One region of the Clostridium sp. B9 genome, then DNA from elsewhere that is predicted to be linked to it. Evidence: riboswitches for the same ligand, from Rfam matches in the RefSeq annotation. Region 1 holds a riboswitch; each other region holds the start of a gene.

Region 1 (4,300 bases):
ATTGCAAGGATATCAACACCTTTAGCTATCATAGTATCAACTTGCTCAACTTGCTTTGCTTGGTTATTTTGAGAGTCGTTTATTAACAATTCTGCATTGCCATCACAAAGCTTCTCGATATTTCTTCTTTGATAAGACATAAAGTTATCTTCAAAGCTATATATAGTAGCTCCTATCTTAGGTGAATCGTTTTCTTTAGGACTATCAGTGCTTTCTGATGAAGTTCCAGTAGTATCATTACCAGGTTCGGTTGAACCTCCACCGCATCCAACAAGAGTTCCCATTGCTAATGCTGAAATTAAAATTAATGCTAAACCTTTCTTTTTCATAAAAAAATCCTCCCTATTTCATACCCTTAAAATACTTAAAATGTAAGTTTAAAACAATTATAACAAATAATACCATAAAAATAAAGAGATTTTATCAAAGATAATAAAAAAAAGTAATTTAAAAGAGTAAATTTATTGAGTTAAAATATAAAACTAATTTAATAAAAGGTTAGAAAATTTTACTAAAAAAATATATAATATTATTAAGTGAAATTAAGGGGGGCGGAAAAAATGGCGACAATCAAAGATATTGCAAAAGAAGCAGGGGTTTCAATAGCAACAGTTTCTAGAGTTTTAAATTTAGATGAAACTTTAAATGTTTCAGAAGAAACTAGAAAAAGAGTTATGGAAGTTGCTGAAGAGTTAAACTATGTAACCGTAAAAGAGAGAAAAAATAGAATAAAGAATTATACAATAGGAATAGTCTATTGGTATACAGAGCTTCAAGAGTTAAATGATCCATATTTTTTATCTATAAGAATGGCAGTTGAAAAGAAATGTAGTGAAGAGAATATTAAGTTTAAACCTATAGATTTTCAAAAGATTATAAATGAAGGAACTAAAGAATATAAAGAACTAGATGGAATTCTTGCAATAGGAATATTCGAAGATAAAGAAATAAATTTAATGAAAAAAATATCTGAAAATATAATTTTTGTTGATTCATCTCCAGAAGAATGGAAATATGACTCTGTAGTTGTTGATTTTAAATACGGGGTAAAGAAAGCATTAGATTATTTGGTTTCTTTGGGTCACACTAAAATTGGATATTTAGGAGGAGAATCTATACCTCATAATGGAAATGATAATTTGAAAACAGTAAATTATAGGGAAAAAACATTTAAAGAATATATGGAAGCATTAAATGCATATAGAGAAGAGTGGGTTTTCAAGGGAAGATTTCTACCAGAGCATGGATATGAACTAATGAAAGAACTTCTGAGTTTAGACGAGATACCAACAGCAGTATTTATAGCAAGTGATCCAATGGCTATAGGTGCATATAAGTCTATTTTGGAAGCGGGACTGAGAATTCCAGAAGATATAAGTATAGTAGGGTTTGATGATATATGTACAGCAAAGTTTCTTACCCCTTCTTTAACTACAATCAGGGTTTACACTGATTATATGGCTAATATAGCGGTTGAAACTTTATTAGAGAGAATGAAATCAGAAAGAGATATGTCAAGAAAAATAGTATTACCTGTTCAGCTTGTTGTAAGAGATAGTTGTAAAAAAATATAGAGTAAAAAGCAACTTGCGCTCACTAATGTGAAGCAAGTTGCTTTTTAATATATAGGATAATTTTTTACTGTGTTTTAAGTATATGTGATTCTTAGATTTAATTTGTCTATTATAATTTGGTGTAATTAAGCTATGTAAATAGACTTTTGATTAAATCTAGATTTTTTATGCAGGCATTATAACCATTATTATATGCTTCTTCAAGTTTAATAATATCTTTTTCAAAACTATCAATAGATTCTTTTAAAGTAGGGCGTATTATAACTGCCTTTCCTTCTCTTTCAAGAGATTCACAAAATGATACTGTCTCATTATATTTTTCATGTCTTGATAAAAATGAACTTTTTAAATTAGGATATTTTTTACCAACTATTTTAGAGGCTAATATATTACTTTTTCCTAATGTTTTTTTATATTCTTTAGGTCTTGTTAATATTATAAGATGCTTTTCATTGCCATCTTCGATAGCTTTTTTTATTGGAATTGGGTCTAAAAGGCCGCCATCATAATATTCATTTTCTCCTATTTTAATTGGGGGAAAGAATATAGGAATAGCACAAGTGGCTCTTAATGATGTGAATTTTTCATCTTTAATTTTTCCATCTAAATATTCAGTTTGTCCTGTTTTAGCATTGGTAACACCTATTAAAACTTTTCCCTTATAATTTGAAAGTGCTTCAAAATCATAAGGGAAGAGTTTATTTGCAACCTCATCAAAGATGAAGTCTAATCCAAAAAGACTTTTACATCTAAAGAAGTTTTTAACACCTAAATAGCGTTTATCATTTCTGTATTTTTTTAATATATCAATATTTCTCCTTTTTTGTTTTGAGATGTATGAAAATCCATTGGTTATACCAGCAGATACACCAATACAATAAGGAAATACTATATCATTATCAAGAAGAGCATCCATCACTCCAGCACTAAAAATTGGACGGAATGTTCCACCTTCTAAAACTAAACTAACCATAAGTTTCTCCTTTAAAAAATTTTTATATTTTAAATTATAATACTTAATTAAGTAATTATCAAAATTGTTAAGTTGAAAAAAGGGGGATTATATGGTATGATTTGGGTAAATAAAATAATAAAGTTAGCTAGGGGAGCCAATGATATTTGGCTGAGAGTAGAAAATGAATTTCTTGACCCTTAAACCTGATCTGGATAATTCCAGCGTAGGGAAGCCCAAGACAAATATACTTAAGATTTTAAAGCATATATAGCCTTAGGCTGTATATGCTTTTTTTAATACAATTAGAAGAGGAGATAAAACTATGGCTAAATTATTTAATGCACTAACAATTGCAGGATCAGATAGTTCAGGAGGAGCAGGAATACAAGCTGATATTAAATCTTTTTCTGCAAATGGAGTTTATGGAATGAGTATAATAACTGCAATAACAGCACAAAGTACTCAAGGGGTTTTTGGAATAATGGATGTTACTCCAGAAATTATAGAAAAACAAATAGAAGTGATTTTTGATGATATAGAAGTAGATTCTATAAAAATAGGTATGGTATCTAAAATAGAATCAATTGAGGCTATTAGTAGAGCTTTAAGAAAAGTTTCTAATTTACCTCAAATAGTATTAGATCCAGTAATGATTTCAAAAAGTGGATTTAAGCTTTTATCAGATGATGCTAAGGATGCTTTAATAGAACACTTAATACCTTTAGCTACGCTAATAACACCAAATCTTCCAGAAGCAGAGGTTCTATTAGATAGAGAGATTCTTACAATAGAAGATATGAAACAAGCTGCTATAGATATAAAAGAAATGGGAGCTAAATATGTGCTAATAAAAGGAGGCCATTTAGAAGGCGCTGCTACAGATTTACTTTTTGATGGAGAAAACTTTGTGTTATTTGAGCAAGAGAGAATAAATACAAAGCATACTCATGGTACTGGATGCACACTATCTTCTGCTATAACTGCTAATTTAGCAAAAGGCATGAATATAGTTGATGCAGTAACAGAAGGGAAAAAATATATAACTGAAGCTATAAAACATGGATTTAAATTAGGAAAAGGTGTTGGACCAACTCACCATTTCTATAAGTTTTATGAGGAGAAATAGGGCTATGACAGTATTGAAAAAAGAAAATCCATTAATTCATATGATAACTAACTATGTTACTGTAAATGACTTAGCTCAAGTAACAATAAACTATGGTGGATTACCTCTTATGGCAACACATCATGAAGAGTTAGAAGAAATAACAGGAATGGCAAGTGGGCTTTTAATTAATATAGGTACATTAGAACCCTATTCTATGGAGTCATCTTTAATAGCTATGGATATTGCCAAAAAAAGAAATATACCTAGAGTTTTAGATCCAGTAGGGGTTCAAGCTTCTACCTTAAGAAAAAACTTTGCAAAAGAATTAATTTTAAAAGGTGAGCCAAGTTTAATAAAAGGTAATTTAGCTGAAATAAAGACTCTTATTGGAGAAACATCAAAATCAATTGGTATAGATTCCTTTGAGAATGGATTAAGTGAAGCGGTGAAAGAAAAAATAAAAGCTTATGCAGAGGAAAGAGATGTTATAATAGTTGTTTCTGGAGAAGTAGATTTTATAACTAATGGAGATAAGGCTGCTTTAGTAGAAAATGGAGTAGCTAAGATGAGCAAAATTACAGGAACTGGATGTATGCTAGGCGCTTTATTAACAATTGCTTTAAGCTTTTATGAGGATAAGGATTTAAGGTTTGAAGAGGTAGT
Region 2 (4,300 bases), 1.5 Mb from region 1:
ATGATATTTGATGTTATGAAGGAAATTAATAAAGCATCAATAAAGCTACCTATAAAAGTTGGAGATATTATTATAGAGAATGTTTTAGGAACTGGAGTTGATATTGTTTCAGCTAAGACTGTCATTTAATAAAGTTTAGGAAAGCTAATTCTTAGAATGAATAAATAATTTGAATTATCCTACCCCATGCTTTTATAAAGAATTTTAATATTGATTTTTAGAATTAGTTTTTGAAATAAGAAAAGGTATCTGTTTATTAAACAGATACCTTTTCTTTTAATACATCTAATATTATATGTACATTAATTAGGATAGAATAAAACTCCTAACTAGCATTGTAGCTTAAAATAGATTATTAAATATAAATTGATTATGACCATATTAATGAGTGTATGCCATTTTTGTAAAGCACCTCATGATTATAATAATTTTATATTTAATTTTAAGTATTTACCCTATAAAGTTTTAGAGTGTATGCCATTTTGTAAAGCACCTCTTTAATTTATAAGCTTTAGCTTTTTTATCTTTTTCTTGCTACACTATTATATTACCCTGTATTATTTTTTATATTCATTAAATCAAAAAGTTTTTAAAATACTTGGAATATGAAGAACTTTAAGTAGTATGACTCATCAGAGTTCCAAAGTATTGGGTGATCTGAACTTTGAGTTCTAACTTCTATTTGTCTTAATGTTCTTCTAGCATCATGAGCAGCTTCAGCAACAGTTCTCTTTAATTGTTCTTCATCCATGTAATGTGAGCATGAGCAAGTTGCGAAGTAACCACCTTCTTTAACCATTTTGATTCCTCTAAGGTTTATTTCTTTATATCCTCTTATAGCTTGCTTAACTGTGTTTCTTGATTTTGTGAAAGCTGGTGGGTCTAGAATAACAACATCAAATTGTCTTCCTTCTCTTGACCAATCTCCTAAAACATCAAATGCATTATGCTTTTCAAATTTAACTATATCTTGAAGGTTATTAAGTTCAGCATTTTTTGTAGCACAATCAACAGCATGTTGAGAAACATCTATTCCTAAAACTGATTTAGCTCCTGCTATACCAGCATTTAAAGCAAATGAGCCAGTGTGAGTGAAGCAGTCTAAAACATCTTTTCCTTTACAGATTCTATGCATAGCAGCTCTGTTTTCTTTTTGGTCTAGGAAGAAACCTGTTTTTTGACCATTCTCAAGGTCAACAATGTATTTAACACCATTTTCAACTATTTCTACATCTGTATCAAATGGTTCAGTTAAGAATCCTTTAGTTTGTTCTAAACCTTCTATTTCTCTAGTCTTTATGTCACTTCTTTCATAAACACCTTTAGCGCCGTACTCTTCAACTAGTATTTTAACTACTAAATCTCTGTATTTATCCATACCTAAAGTTGAAATTTGTATTACATAGTAATCTTCAAATTTATCTACAGTTAAACCAGGAAGAAAATCAGCTTCTCCAAATATGAATCTGCATGATGATGTATCTATTACAGTTTTTCTGTATTCCCATGCATCTTTAAATCTTCTTTTGAAGAATTCTTCATCAATTTCTTCATCTATGTTTCTTGTCATTATTCTTATTGTTATTTTACTTCTATCGTTTATGTAACCTTTTCCTAGGAAATATCCTTTATGATTATAAACTTCAACTATATCTCCGTTTTCGTAGTCTCCGTCATATTCGTTTATTTCATCAATGTAAATCCAAGGTCTACCTTGTTCAGCTTTTTTATTCTTGCCTTTGTGTAAATAAAACTTACTCGCCATTTAAATAGCTCCTTCCAAAATAATTCTTATAAGATTATAACACATAATAGGCCTTTCAATAGGAGAAATGCTTATATAATTTTTATCAAAAACTTTTAGAATAAAGATAAGGTTTTGAATATATATTTTAATAAGAGTAATTTTTAAGGAATGAATAAAGTGATAAAGGCTATTGTTTTTCCAACACCTAAAAGGTTGAAAAGATACATAAAAAATACTGACTTTAAAAAGAAGGCTAAAGAGTTTGCTACTCCAGAGAGAGCATTAATCTATGGAACTATAGGAACGGGAGTAGCTATAATTTCATTAAGTGATGCACCTGCGAAGCCTTTTGTTATCGGAAGTCTTCTATATCATGGAGTTGCTTATGAAATTTTAGAAAAATGGTATGATGAATATGGAAGTGATGAGGAGATTATGAAAATAATGATGCAAAATAAAAATTACTGGAATCACTTTCGAATAATGTGATAAATAATAAAAAACTGGAATTAGTAGAAGAAAAATAATATAATAAAGAGGAACTTTATAGCTAGGGGTGCCTTTGGCTGAGAGATAACATTTGTTATTAACCCTTAAACCTGATCTGGGTAATACCAGCGTAGGAAAGCCTGTTTAAGAGTTTTATAAGAGTATTAACTTAAGATTATAGTAACTTTTTTTATAAATAAGCTGCATCCTACAGGATGTAGCTTTTCTTTGTTTCTATACCTTTTATTTAACTTTTAGGTAGTCCTTATTTGGCTGTTTAGTTTAATCATAAAGATTAAAGGAGATATCTATAATATGAGATTTACAGAAGAACTATTAAAAGAGGCTATGCCAATATGGGAGAAATATTTAGATCACCCATTCATAAAAGAAATTGGAGAGGGAACTTTGGATAAGGATAAGTTTAGAGAATACTTAGTTCAAGATTATCTTTATTTAAAAGAGTATGCAAAAGTATTTTGTGCAGGTGTAGTAAAAGCTAGAACTATGGAAGAGATGAGATTTTTCTATAGATCAACAAAGGGAACTATGGAGGATGAAACTGCAGTACATATTGAGTACTTGAAAGATTTTGGTATATCAGAATTAGAGGCTGAAACTAAAAAGTATAAAAGTACTACAATAAGCTATACAAGCTATATGCAAGGAATAGCTTTAACAGGGGATATAGAAGATATAGCAATAGCGACACTTCCTTGTACATGGAGCTATAGTTTTATAGGGAGACATATTGCAGAAAAGTATGCAGACAAACTTGAAAAAAATTTCTTTAGAGCATGGATTGATGAGTATTCAGCACAAGGATTTACAGAGTTTACGAATGAGTGGATAGAATATGTGGACAAGACTTGTTCAAAGCTATCAAGAGAGAAGAAAGACAGATTAATAGATATATTTAAGAGAGCCAGTCTTTATGAGTTAGATTTTTGGAACATGGCTTATGAAGAAGGTGAAGAATAATGAGTGTATATTTAATAGGTGCTATTTCAGTAGTATTATTAGTTTTATATTTTATGGATTTAAGAAAGCATAAGATAACAACAAAGGAAATAACTATGATAGGAATGAGTGTAGCTATTTCATATGTGCTTTATATGATTCCAATTGTTAGATATCCTCAAGGTGGAGAAATTACATTCTTTTCAATGTTACCAATAATGTTACTTTCATTGGTTTATGGAAGATCAGTTGGTGTAACTGGTGGATTAATATTTGGACTTTTAAAAATACTAAATAGTGCATTTATAGTTCATCCTATACAGTTTTTATTAGATTATGTTTTATCAAATATGGCTTTGGGACTAGCAGGAAGCTTTGGGGTTGATAAGAAGTACAAGATATTCTTAGGGTCACTTATGGCAGGTTCTTTAAGCACATTTATATGCATAATATCAGGTGTAGTTTTCTTCGGACAGTATGCTCCTCCAGGAATGAATGTATGGATTTATTCAGCTATATATAATATTAGTAGTGCTGGATTAGAAAGTTTACTTACTGCTATAGTATTAACAATAATGCCAGTAAAATTATTAGCAAAAAGAATGAAGCCAGTAGCAAATAGAGTTTAAATATATTAAAAGTTAAAGTAGAAAAGTATAGTAGGTTGTATCAAAATATCTTATAAATAAAACTTATAAATGATATGAATGGAATTAAGAATTTGTTCGAATGTATTTATAAGTTTTATTATTAGGAGTTGATACAACCTATTTTTAGTTTTGGAAGAAAGTTAACTTTATATTATAATGAAACTAAGATTTGTTTTGAAAAGGATGGATAAGAGATGAATTTAATAACTCTTGAAAATATAAGTAAGAGCTATTCAGAGAAAATTTTAGCTGATAATGTGTCTTTAGGAATAAATGAAGGAGAGAAGATTGGGCTTATAGGCGTTAACGGAACAGGAAAATCTTCTTTCTTAAAAATAGTTGCAGGAGTTGAAGAACCTGATGAAGGAACTATAACAAAGGCAAATAGAGTAAGAATAGAATATCTTGCTCAAACTCCAGACTATGATGATAACGCAACTGTTTTAGAGCAGGT
Region 3 (4,300 bases), 1.2 Mb from region 1:
GCTTAACATCTCTAGTTTCTAACTTATCACCATAAACATAAGCTCTTGAATTTTTATAATCTTCATATGCTTTTTTTATTGGTTCTGAATATTTACCGTCCTCAATTTCAACATCTTTTATTATTGTCTCAAAGGTAGTGTGTCTACAATGATCTGACCAGTAAGTATCAATAACCTTAATCTCTGTTATTGTTGGATTTCTATCTTCACTCTTAAAATAATCTCTTATCATTTCTAAGTCTTCTAAACTCATTGCTAAAGAATTCATTCCGTGGAATTCTTTAAGCTCTTCCTTTGAAAAATTTGAGAATCCATTTAAAACTTCTACAGCCTTTGGTTCTTCTAAATTTTCTTCTAAAACTTTTGATAAGGCTTCAACTTCTCTTGAATCAACCGGATTTATATAATAAGCTTTTATTTTTTCAACTTCTTCTTCACTTAAATCACCTTTAAGAACTATAACTCTTGATGATTTAACAGGAACTTTTTCACCAGTTAAAAGCATTATGCACTCTGATGCTGAATCTGCTCTTTGATCATATTGACCTGGTAAGTATTCAACTCCAAATACTTTTTCATCCTCTGCAATATTAAAATTCTCCTCATAAACCTTATCTACAGGAGCTTCTGACAAAATAGTATTTACCGTATTTCTATATTGCTCTTCTGCCATGTTTCCTAGTATGTATTTATTTAAAACTCTTACATCCTTTAAGCTACTAATTCTTAAGTTATCTTTAAAATCCTTAAGTAATATCTGACTTTCAACATTAAAACCAGTTTTCTTTTCTACAAATACCATTCTAATACCAGACATTTTTATCCCCCATTCAAAACACGAACATTATTTATTATTAATTATTAATCATTCGTTAATTAAACATTACCACTCTAAACACGTATTGTCAACACTTAAAATTATTCAAACGTTCGTTTTTTGCAAGTTATTTTATACATAAAAATCATTTTTACAATAAAATAATTCGTTATTATGTATAAAAATAGAGATATATAATTAGTTTTATCAATTCAACTTTCGTATTTTAATAAATATGCTAGAAAGTAAATCTTAAAACTAATAAATATATCTCTTATAAAATTAGTCTTCTCTTAAAAGGTTGATATCTTTTCCTTCAAGAATTTTATTCATATTTCTTATTGAGCACATCTTTCCACACATAGTACAACTATCCTTATGCTCTGGTGTAGATTCTTCTCTATATCTTATTGCTTTCTCACTGTCTATAGCTAATGAGAACATTTCATCCCAATCAAGTCTTTTTCTAGCATTACTCATATTATTATCAACTTCTCTAGCTCCTTTAACTCCTTTAGCTATATCAGCTGCATGAGCTGCTATTTTTGCTGCTACTATTCCATCTTTAACATCATCTAAATTAGGAAGTCTTAAATGTTCTGCTGGAGTTACATAGCAAAGAAAATCTGCCCCATAAGTAGCTGCTATAGCGCCCCCTATAGCACTTGTTATATGATCATAACCTGGAGCAATATCAGTAACTATTGGCCCCAAAACATAGAATGGTGCTCCATGGCAAAGTTTTTTCTCTAAAATCATATTCGCCTCAATCTCATCTATTGACATATGACCTGGTCCCTCAATTATAACTTGTACATTTCTTTCCCAAGCTCTTTTAGTTAATTCCCCTAAGGTTATTAACTCTTTTATTTGAATAGCATCTGTTGCATCTGCTATTGAACCGGGCCTACAAGCATCTCCTAAGCTAAGTGTTAAGTCATATTTTTCACATATATCTAATAATCTATCAAAGTATTCATAGAAAGGATTCTCTCTGTTATTTAACTCCATCCAAGCAAAAAGAAGTGATCCTCCTCTTGAAACAATATTTGTTAATCTCTTATTTCTTCTAAAAGTATTTATAGTTTCTCTATTTAAACCAGCATGTATAGTAACGAAGTCAACTCCATCCTTAGCATGCTTTTCTACAACATCAAAAAATTCATCTACAGTAATATCCTTAAGCTCCTTATCATAAAAACCAACAACATCATACATAGGAACAGTACCTATCATAGCAGTAGAAATCTCAACAAGTTTTTTTCTAAAATCATAAGTTTTTCCATAACTACTTAAATCCATTATGGATTCTACTTTCATTTCTATAGCTTTTTTAACCTTATCTAACTCTAAATCAATATTTGCACAATCCTTAGAAATTCCTAGGTTAACATTTATTTTTGTTTTTAACCCTTGTCCTACACCTTCTGCACTTATGCTTTTGTGGTTCTTGTTAGCTGGTATTACTATTTTTCCTTCAGCCATTAAACTCATTAACTCTTTAACATCAAAGTTTTCTTTTTCTGCAACGATTTGCATTTCCTTTGTTATTATGCCCTTCTTGGCAGCATCCATTTGTGTTGTATAATTCATAATTAGTTCTCCCTTTTTTATTATTTCTTAACTGCGCAGTTAAATTAAATTTAGGATCCTATTTATATATTTTTATATTTTTATAAAAAATAAAAGCTTGCCATAAGGCAAGCTTAATAAACACTTAAATAAATATATTTAACACCTAAATGTTTAAATATAAATAAACAATAGTTCTTTGGCTTCCCTACGGTAGTACTAACTACATCAGGTTTTAAGGGTTAGACAGACAGCTGTCCTCTCAGCACATAAAATGCACCCCTAGCACATACGATTAATTTTATTCATTTTTTCTCATTATATTCCTATTATTTAATAAATTCAAGTATATTTACTATTTTTATTTATCTAATATTTCTTACTCTTTATCCCATTCTAATAATCTTACACTCTTCTTGCTAAAAATTATATATATTTCTATCTAATTAATCTAAAAACCAGTATGACCAAATCCCCCGCCTCTATTTACACTTTTATGTTTTGAAACGTCATCAGTTTCTATAAAATTAGCCTTATAATATTTAGCTAAAACCATTTGAGCTATTCTATTTCCTTTTTTTATGTATATAGTTCCATAAGGATTTCCATTCTTATCTAAATATATATAAGTCTTTAATAGTTTTCTATATGCTCTTGCGCCTTCTTCTTCATAAACACTCATATCATTCCCTTTTGATTCCAAATAATCCTTTAATCTAACTTCTGTATAATTATTTTTTAAATCCTCTAATATTTCAATGTTATTAGCAATTTCATAAGGAAGATTTGCTATATTATAATTATTTTCTAATATTACAGATATGTTACTTATTGAATCTGCATCAATAGTCCCTATTGAATTAGAAATTTTTAAGTTTGTTCTTAATGAAAGTCCACTTCTTGCTCTAATTTGTATTTCCATATTATCAGGAATTGCAAATTTTAAGTTTAAGGGAATTGCAACTTTCTCAAATGGTCTTATAACCATATCCCTTGCTGCAAATACATCTGCACCTGCCGCTAAAGGAGTTTCATATTTTGGAGTTTCTCCATCTTGTTCATATTGGATATATACGTCTCTGACTTTTTGTTCACCAGCCATATAATCACCACCCTTCATGTTAATTTTATTTTAAATTTTACAATTTCACAAACTCTGAATATACTTAAAATAATATATAATTAGCACTTTGTTAACATTTTATTAATAATATTTTTAATTAACTTATAATTACAGAACTTTTCTCTATATAACATAAAAAGCTTAGAATAAAATTCTAAGCTTTCTTACTAATCACTATTTACAAACTTTTCCTATTAGAATTATATATACAAATTCCAGTAACAAATCCCGTTAAAGCAATAACTATAAACCATGAAATTTTAAACACATATATTCCAAAGTAATTAATTGTCATAATTACTAGAACTGCCAAAACCAAATGTAAAATCCATTCCCATTTATAATTAATTTTAAAAGGGTCAAAAATTTTCTCTGTTAAGCTATACTTTTTATCAATAAATCCATATAATATTGCACCAATAATAGATGAACCTACAAATATTAATGCATCTAATATATTTTTCACTAAAAGAACTTTATCCATAAGACTTTATTCCTTTCCATCAGTATCTTAGTAGCTATATTATACCATCTCCTAAAGCTATAACTCACTAAAAAATTATAATAATAGTGTAAGATTTATGTAATAATACATTCTTGGTAATTTACCTATATATAAACCCTAATATTATACTTCCAATAAAAACACTATTTATTATAGATATAACTAAAGCCCCTATTCCATAAGTTATTCCACAAAAACTAAACACTAAATAGCTTAATACTAAAACTACAATAGAAATAATTATTATAGAGATATCATAAATAAATTTTTCCTTAAAACTTCT

What was found. A riboswitch is a leader RNA that binds a small molecule or an ion and turns the genes downstream of it on or off. The one in region 1 is predicted to bind thiamine pyrophosphate.
Region 2: another riboswitch for thiamine pyrophosphate. It lies ahead of tenA (thiaminase II); the one in region 1 lies ahead of thiD (bifunctional hydroxymethylpyrimidine kinase/phosphomethylpyrimidine kinase).
Region 3: another riboswitch for thiamine pyrophosphate. It lies ahead of thiC (phosphomethylpyrimidine synthase ThiC); the one in region 1 lies ahead of thiD (bifunctional hydroxymethylpyrimidine kinase/phosphomethylpyrimidine kinase).

Annotation. Positions count from the first base shown of each region.
Region 1 covers NZ_JBNWKA010000003.1:2,250,913-2,255,212, reverse strand. Annotated here, with positions in the region: gene mglB (galactose/glucose ABC transporter substrate-binding protein MglB) at 1-329, opposite strand, end outside; gene ACQZHJ_RS10060 (substrate-binding domain-containing protein) at 561-1,574, shown strand; gene ACQZHJ_RS10055 (patatin-like phospholipase family protein) at 1,705-2,547, opposite strand; TPP riboswitch at 2,667-2,776, shown strand; gene thiD (bifunctional hydroxymethylpyrimidine kinase/phosphomethylpyrimidine kinase) at 2,852-3,655, shown strand; gene thiM (hydroxyethylthiazole kinase) at 3,660-4,300, shown strand, end outside.
Region 2 covers NZ_JBNWKA010000003.1:3,792,515-3,796,814, reverse strand. Annotated here, with positions in the region: gene ACQZHJ_RS17185 (DUF1667 domain-containing protein) at 1-129, shown strand, start outside; gene ACQZHJ_RS17180 (class I SAM-dependent rRNA methyltransferase) at 590-1,765, opposite strand; gene ACQZHJ_RS17175 (hypothetical protein) at 1,916-2,236, shown strand; TPP riboswitch at 2,290-2,390, shown strand; gene tenA (thiaminase II) at 2,552-3,217, shown strand; gene thiT (energy-coupled thiamine transporter ThiT) at 3,217-3,825, shown strand; gene ACQZHJ_RS17160 (ABC-F family ATP-binding cassette domain-containing protein) at 4,041-4,300, shown strand, end outside.
Region 3 covers NZ_JBNWKA010000003.1:1,043,433-1,047,732, reverse strand. Annotated here, with positions in the region: gene ACQZHJ_RS04740 (phosphoribosylformylglycinamidine synthase) at 1-817, opposite strand, end outside; gene thiC (phosphomethylpyrimidine synthase ThiC) at 1,100-2,410, opposite strand; TPP riboswitch at 2,578-2,683, opposite strand; gene ACQZHJ_RS04730 (dUTP diphosphatase) at 2,841-3,491, opposite strand; gene ACQZHJ_RS04725 (hypothetical protein) at 3,691-3,996, opposite strand; gene ACQZHJ_RS04720 (DUF4184 family protein) at 4,118-4,300, opposite strand, start outside.